Regions from separate parts of the Anaeromassilibacillus sp. 1001302B_160321_C8 genome, predicted to be linked through region 2. Evidence: predicted binding sites of a transcription regulator. Region 2 holds the regulator's gene; the other holds the start of a gene.

Region 1 (3,913 bases), on a different contig from region 2:
AGCCGTATGGATGAGCGCCGCCCAAAGCTTTTCCGTTGGGCGCGCATAGGGGTCTTTGTGCCGGCGCTGCTGTTTGGCGTCTTTTATCCCTATCTGGAAACCCGCTACTACCAGCTGTACGACCGGACGTACTATCTTTGTGCAGCCCTCTACAACTGGCTTTACGGGGTCCTGCTGACGGTTTTGCTGCTCGGAACGCTTTGGCGGGAGCGGCGGACAGCCGTATACCGGCAGAAAAAGATGGTGGCCATCCTGGTCTTGGTGCCGATCTGGTATCAATTAATCAGCGCATTCCTGATTCACCTGTTGGACCTGAAGGGCCTTTTTAAGGCGTGGCAGGGAAACTTGCCGATTATCCTGTTCCTGATTATCTTCTATTTATACAATGCCTTCAAAGGCGGATTTATGGGTGCGCGCTTCCAACATGAATCGTATGAATGGAATCAGGACGGCAAATTGGTGAACCAAAGCGCGCAGTTCTTACGGCATATGCTGAAGAATGAAGTGGTCAAAATCGAATGGTGCGCCCAAAATATCCAACAGTCCGCGCCGGAGGAAGCAGCGGATTATGCCGACATCATCCTGCGGTCGACCACGCGCTTGAAGGAGCTGTCCGGCAAAGCGCTCCACTATTCCAAAGACATCGTCCTGAACCGGCAGGTGCTGCAAATAGCCCCGCTTTTGGAGGCCTGTGCAGCGGATTACCGGAAGCTCTCTCCGGGGGTCCAGGTGGAGGTCCGCTGTGGGGAGGGGGACGAATTGTTCTGTGACCGGGCGCATCTGACGGAGGTGCTCAACAACCTGTTGAACAACGCTGGGGAGGCCATGCGCGGGCAAGGCAGCATCACCGTGGAGGGGAAGCCCACAGGCCGTGGGTATCAGATCTGCGTGTCCGATACCGGGGACGGCATCGCAAAGGAACATTTGGGGCAGCTGTTTAGCCCGTATTACACGACCAAAACCAACGGCCATCACATCGGGCTGGGGCTCTATTACTGCCGGAATGTGATGCGCAAGCACGGGGGCAGCATCCAAGCCCGGCAGAACGAAACGCGCGGGACAACGTTTGTACTGCGTTTCCCAGGGGAATAAAGGTTGAGAAGGAGGATTGGGGTGAAGGACGGAACAATCGGCGTCCTGGTGGTTGAGGACGACGACGATTTTTGCTTTTTGATCGGCGACACATTGGGCCGGGAACCCGACATGCGGATCTTGGGGAGTACGGCCAGCGGCGAGGAGGCGGTGTATCTGGCCCAAAGGCTCGACCCAGACATTGTGTTGATGGATTTAAACCTCTCCTTAGAGGAATTGGACGGCATCGAAGCGGCGCGCAAAATCCGCCTGTATACGCGCGCGAAGGTGATCCTTGTGACTGCCTTTGAAGCGCAGTCCATTGTGATCGACGCCTGTAAGCGTTCGTTTGCTTCGTCCTATGTGTTTAAAAGTCAGTTTAGTATCCTGACAGAGACTGTGCGGCAGACGGCGGAGGGCCCGACGCCGCAGGAGTATCTGATTGCTTCCCTGATTTTGGCCGACCTTTCGCCAGCGGAGCAATCGGTCTGCCTGATGATGCTGGGGAGGGACGTCCACTTGCAGTCCTCCCAAAAGACCATTGCGAACCAGAAGACCGCACTTCTCAAAAAGCTGGGATTAAAAAGCCAAAAAGAGTTGGAGCACCTTTTTCACGGGATGCAGGTATAGAATGATAAAACGTCCGCGGCCCATTTACGGCGCACGGACGTTTTTGCGCCTTATGGGGCGCAAGGCGCGCCGGGCAGAGGGAGAAAAAACAAGTTTGGAATGCAAAGCAAATGATGCCCCCACTGATTGACAACAGTCGATCCTGTGGTACAATATATGGTATGCGGCATGGGAGATGCCTGGAATGGATGGAAGACGCGGGCGCCAAAAAGGGGACGGGCCCGCAACCATAGAAATCAATATAGGAGGAACGTTCATGGGAGTTTCGAAAAATGCGCGGCTGGTTTTGGAGAAGCGCTATTTAATCAAGGATGCGGACGGGAAGGCGATTGAGAGTGTGGACGGCATGTTCCAGCGCGTGGCGGGGGCGATTGCGGCCTCCGACCTGCTGCACGACAAAAACGCCGACGTGGAGCGGACCAAGAAGACCTTTTACGATATGATGACCAACCTGGAATTCCTGCCGAATTCCCCGACGCTGATGAACGCGGGCAGGCCGCTCGGCCAGCTCTCCGCGTGCTTTGTGCTGCCGGTGGAGGACAGCATGGACGAGATCTTCGAAGCGATCAAGCAGGCGGCCCTGATCCACAAGAGCGGCGGCGGGACGGGCTTTTCGTTTTCCCGCCTGCGCCAGAAGGGGAGCACGGTCAACTCCACGGGCGGCGTGGCCTCCGGCCCGATCAGCTTTATGAAGGTGTTCAACATGGCGACAGAGGCGGTCAAGCAGGGCGGGACGCGCCGCGGCGCCAATATGGGCATTTTGCGCGTGGATCATCCGGATATTTTGGAGTTCATCGACTGCAAGAGCAACAATTCCGAGATCAACAACTTCAATATTTCCGTAGGCCTCACAGAGAAATTTATGAATGCGGTGGAGTCCGGCGGGGATTATGAGCTGGTTGACCCGCACACCCGGAAAGTGGTGCAGAAGCTGCGCGCGCGGGATGTGTTTGAGCGCATCGTGGACGCGGCGTGGCGCAACGGCGAACCGGGGATCATCTTCCTGGACCGCCTGAACCGCGACAACATCGTCCCCTCCCAGGGGGAGATCGAATCCACAAACCCCTGCGGGGAGCAGCCGCTGCTGCCGTATGAATCGTGCAACCTGGGGTCGATCAACCTGACAAAGATGCTCAAGGAAGAGGACGGCGTCTATTCCTTTGACTGGAAGAAACTGGAGCGCACCGCGAAGGACGCGGTCCATTTCCTGGACAATGTGATCGACGCGAACAAGTACCCGCTCGAGAACATCGACCGCGTGACCAAGCAGACCCGGAAGATCGGCTTGGGCGTGATGGGCTGGGCGGACAGCCTGCTGCGGATGGGCATCCCGTACAACTCCCAGGAGGCGGTGGCGCTCGGGGAAAAGGTGATGAAATTTATCACCGCCTGCGGCCGCGAAGAGAGCGCGGCCCTCGCGGTACAGCGCGGCGCGTTCCCGCTGTTTGAAGAGAGCATTTTGCCGCAGGATACGCCGCAGCGCAACGGGACGATCAGCACGATTGCGCCCACCGGCACCCTCTCGATCATCGCGGGGTGCTCTTCCGGCGTGGAGCCGGTGTTCGGCTATGTGTTTATCCGCAACATCATGGACGGGACCGAGATGGTCGAGGTCAACCCCATCCTCCGGGAGGAATTGGAAAAGCGCGGCCTGTACTCCGAAGGGCTGATGCGGCGGATCGCCAAGGAGGGCACCATCGCCCACATCGAGGAGCTTCCGGAGGACCTGCGCCGGGTGTTTGTCTCGGCGCACGACATCAGCCCGGAGGATCACATCCGGATGCAGGCGGCCTTCCAGCGCGGCACGGACAATGCGGTCTCCAAGACGGTCAATTTCCGCCACGATGCAACGCGGGAGGAGGTCGCGGAGGTGTACAGCCTGGCGTTCCATCTGGGCTGCAAGGGCGTGACGATCTACCGCGACGGCAGCCGCAGCGAGCAGGTGCTCAACATCGGCAAGGTCAACAAGGAGGGCGAGGGGAAGGAGCCGCAGGACGGCGCAGCCGCGCCCATTGTCCCGCGTCCCCGCCCGGACCTGGTGCAGGGCGTGACCGAGCGCATGCAGATCGGCTGCGGGAACCTCTATGTCACGGTCAACTACGACGACAAGGGCATCTGCGAGGTCTTCACGAACACCGGCAAGGCGGGCGGATGCCCGTCCCAGAGCGAAGCGACCGCGCGCCTGGTTTCGATCTCCCTGCGCAGCGGCATC
Region 2 (3,913 bases):
GCCATGGAAATTCTCCTTTTGTGGGCAAAGATGCCCGGTCATAAAAATAGGGAACGCCCAAAGACGTTCCCTTCCATTATAAAGAATTCCCAGCATGAAATCAAGATAGATGCTGCTTTAATACCTCGATGGATTTTTGCTGCCCCCGGATGAATTCCTCTGCGAGCTTTTTGGCCCCGGCATCGGCTTCATCCAGCTGGTTCAGCTTTTTGGTCATATCCACGATGCCCATGGTGGTGCCGTTGATCATCATCTCCGCGATATGCGTGGGGGAGGAATCCATCAGCGTGTTCATTTGTACTGAGCCCCACAGCATGGCTTTCTTCATGGCGGATTCTGCATCCGGGGTTTCGCCGGCCTCTGCAAGCATACGCTCGGTTTTGACAGCAAGCCCTTTGTAGGTTTGGCGCTGGCGTTCGATTTCCTCGCGCAGGCTTTCGTCTTTGACTTTTGGGGTGACCAGGTTGGTCGCTTCAATCCCCATATGGGAGGCCTCATAGAGTTCCTTTAACAGCTGGACATTTTGATTTTGGACCATACTTTTGCCGCCTTTCTGTTTTTGGTTAGTATGTGCGCCGGCATGCCCGTTTAATCTGGCTTTTTTTCGGGGAGGATGGTATAATACAGTTCAGTGTAAGCGGCAGCGAACTTCAAATGATTTTTCCCAAGAGGCTTTGATGCAGCAATCAGCTGCAAATTCCCGGCTGCGATCGAAACACATGGGACAGACCGCCTGATGCAATGGCCTTATCCCTTCAAACGACGGGATTCAAACGTCAAAAGATGTGAAACGTGTTATAATAAAAAGAACGGTATCTAGCAAGAAAATGAGGTGTATGAATGATGCGAACAGGTATTTCCACAGCCTGTCTTTATCCTTTGGAGTTGGAGCGCTCCTTTCAAACGCTTCTCTCCCTGGATTTTCGTTTGTTTGAGGTGTTCTTAAATACTTTTTCAGAGTTTACGCCGGATTATCTGCGGCAACTGCGCAATGTGGCGGATGCATACGGTGCGGAGATTAAATCGGTACATCCGTTTACCTCCGGCTATGAAGGGTTCCTATTGTTTTCTGAATACGAACGCCGGTTTGAGGATAGTTTGGAGTTTTATAAACAGTATTTTGATGCGGCAAACTGTCTGGGTGCTTCCATTGTGGTGCTGCACGGGCAAAGGGACTATGCCAATGCTGGCATTTCCGAAGAGACCTATTTTGAACGGTATGCGGCGCTCTATGCGTTGGGGCAGCGCTACGGCGTGACCGTTGCACAGGAAAATGTCAATAAATTTCGCAGTGAGTCCCCTGGGTTTCTCCGGCGGATGCGCGCGTATCTGGGGGATACGTGCGCATTTGTGATCGACTTAAAGCAGGCAGTCCGCGCAGGGCAGGACCCCTTTGCGGTCTGTGAAGCCATGGGGGAGAGGATTGTCCATGTGCATATCAACGACAACGCCCCCGGCTACGATTGCCTGCTGCCTGGCCGCGGGACCGTGGATTTTCAGCGGTTCCGGGAGATGCTGCTCGGTTTTCATTACCAAGGAGATTTGATGATTGAGGTTTACCGCAAGAACTTTTCGGCCCTTTCGGAATTGCAGGAGGCAAGGGACGTTGTACAACAGCTCGTATAAAGGAAAAAGCGACCCTTTTCGGACAAAACATCTTGCATTTTTTCTCATAAATATGTTACAATTTGATAAAATCATACAATTTCTTGTGGAGGGGTAATAGCTGTGAAATGTCCGTATTGTGGTTATGATGAAAGTAAAGTGATCGATTCGCGCCCAACGGACGAAGGGGAACGTATTCGGCGGCGTAGGGAATGCTTAAAATGTGGGAAACGTTTCACAACTTATGAGGTCATCGAGACAGTTCCGATCATTGTCATTAAAAAGGATAAATCCCGCGAGAGCTTCGACCGCAATAAGTTGTTGAATGGCCTTTTGCGCGCCTGTGAGAAACGCCCGGTTTCCATTGATACCTTAGAGCGTGTTGTGGATGAAATCGAGGGAAGCTTGCAGAATTCCTTGGATCGCGAGGTCCCATCAAGCTTGATTGGAAAATATGCGATGGAGAAATTGAAAACCATCGATGAGGTTGCATATGTGCGCTTTGCCTCTGTGTATCGTGAATTCAAGGATATTGCAACCTTTAAAGAAGAATTGGACCGGATGATGAAAGCCCGCAGGGATTGATTGTATACGAGAGAAGATGGCGCAGTTTTGTGCCATCTTTTTTATGGAGGGATTGCCATGGCGGTTGTAAATCCAAAGGTGGACGGTGGGAAGCCGTTTGATTGGGGAAAGGCATCCGCAGATTATGCAAAATACCGGGACATCTATCCCGAAATGTTTTACCGGCAGATTTTAGACGCCGGCCTATGTGTACATGGGCAAACCGTTTTGGACTTGGGGACGGGCACGGGGGTTTTGCCGCGCAACCTGTACCGCTATGGCGCGCAGTTTGTGGGGATCGATCTTTCACCGGAACAGATTGAACAGGCCCGGCGGCTCGCAAAACAGGCGGGTATGCAGATCGATTTTTTTGCTTGCCCGGCGGAATCCGTGGATTTTCCGGATCATACTTTTGATGTGGTCACAGCGTGCCAGTGCTTTTTCTATTTTGATGCAAAGAAGCTTTTGCCAAACTTGCGGCGGATGCTCCGGCCCGGGGGACGGCTTGCGATCCTCTATATGGCATGGCTGCCGGGGGAGGACCCGATTGCACGTGCAAGCGAGCAATTGGTACTCCGCTATAATCCGTCGTGGAGCGGCGGGGGAGAGACCAGGCATCCCATCGAACTGCCTCCTGAAACCGAGATGTATTTTACGGTCGAACAGGAATACCTGTTCGATTTAAAGATTCCGTTCACCCGGGAAAGCTGGAACGGCAGAATGAAGGCATGCAGAGGGATCGGGGCGTCCCGCTCTGAAAAGGAAGTAGCGGCGTTTGAAGAAGCACATATGCAGCTTTTGCAGCAAATTGCGCCGGAACATTTTTTCATTGAACACTATGCGGCGATGACCGTTTTGCGCGTTAAAAAATAGGCCGGCCAGTGAAGCATTTTGGCCGTTTGCGAGGTTTATATATCGGAAGCCATGGTGCGCCTGTTCAGACAGAAGTGTGTTAGATGTTGTGCTGGATCGCCCACAATGGTTACAAAGGGATATAAACATATAAAAAAGACAAGCTGGGAAATCTTTTCCCAGCTTGTCTTTTTTATATAACCCATTGCCAATTATTCCACCAAGGGAATAGACGATTGCTCTTCTGTAGACGGTTCCGCAGGTTCGGAAAGCAACGCATCCGGATTTTCCGGACCCTTGCTGATGACGATGACCACCTGAGACCCATAGGGAAGTTCGCTCCCTTCCTCCAAGCCTTGGTAGCCGATCGCATAACCGGATGGAATCGTATCGCTGAATGCTTCGGCCTTTGTAGGGACAAAGCCTGCCGCGGTAACCGTTGTGGAAGCATCCGCGAGTGTTTTCCCAGCGATGGGCGGCAAGGTGCGGATCTCCGGACCCTTGCTTACCACCACAACGATGGAGCCGCCGCGTTCCATTTCTTCCCCAGGGGCAGGCGATTGCGAGATGACTTCGCCCTCCGGAACCGCATCGTTGAATTCTTCGGAGGAGCGGAGCACTTGATAGTCTGCCCCGGAGGAAGTGACCTCAATTAAAGAATCGTAGTTCTGCCCGATTAGGTTCGGAGCTTCGATCTTATCGTTTGGAATGGCCGACTCGCCAGGGGTTAACTGTAGCATAGCCGCTTCTTCGCCGCCGGATGCGTCGGAAGAGGATAAACTGGTTTCGGCTCCAGACTCCAGCCCTTCAGAGGTCTGTGTTTGGATAAAAGGCCCTCCATAAGAAAGCCAAATAACGCCGACGGCTGTAAACAAGACCAGCGCCACCAAGC

The links. The regulator NrdR, encoded in region 2, represses ribonucleotide reductase genes. The targets are predictions, from matches to a motif close to CACNANATNTNGTG.
Region 1: the regulator NrdR is predicted to act here: its motif matches at 1,850-1,863, upstream of I2E77_RS10010 (vitamin B12-dependent ribonucleotide reductase).

The regions. Positions count from the first base shown of each region.
Region 1 is NZ_JADNJD010000014.1:42,658-46,570, forward strand. It holds gene I2E77_RS10000 (sensor histidine kinase) at 1-1,092, shown strand, start outside; gene I2E77_RS10005 (response regulator) at 1,114-1,701, shown strand; gene I2E77_RS10010 (vitamin B12-dependent ribonucleotide reductase) at 1,958-3,913, shown strand, end outside.
Region 2 is NZ_JADNJD010000012.1:38,794-42,706, forward strand. It holds gene abc-f (ribosomal protection-like ABC-F family protein) at 1-5, opposite strand, end outside; gene I2E77_RS09295 (hypothetical protein) at 101-538, opposite strand; gene I2E77_RS09300 (sugar phosphate isomerase/epimerase family protein) at 841-1,626, shown strand; gene nrdR (transcriptional regulator NrdR) at 1,729-2,190, shown strand; gene I2E77_RS09310 (class I SAM-dependent methyltransferase) at 2,248-3,042, shown strand; gene I2E77_RS09315 (PASTA domain-containing protein) at 3,234-3,913, opposite strand, start outside.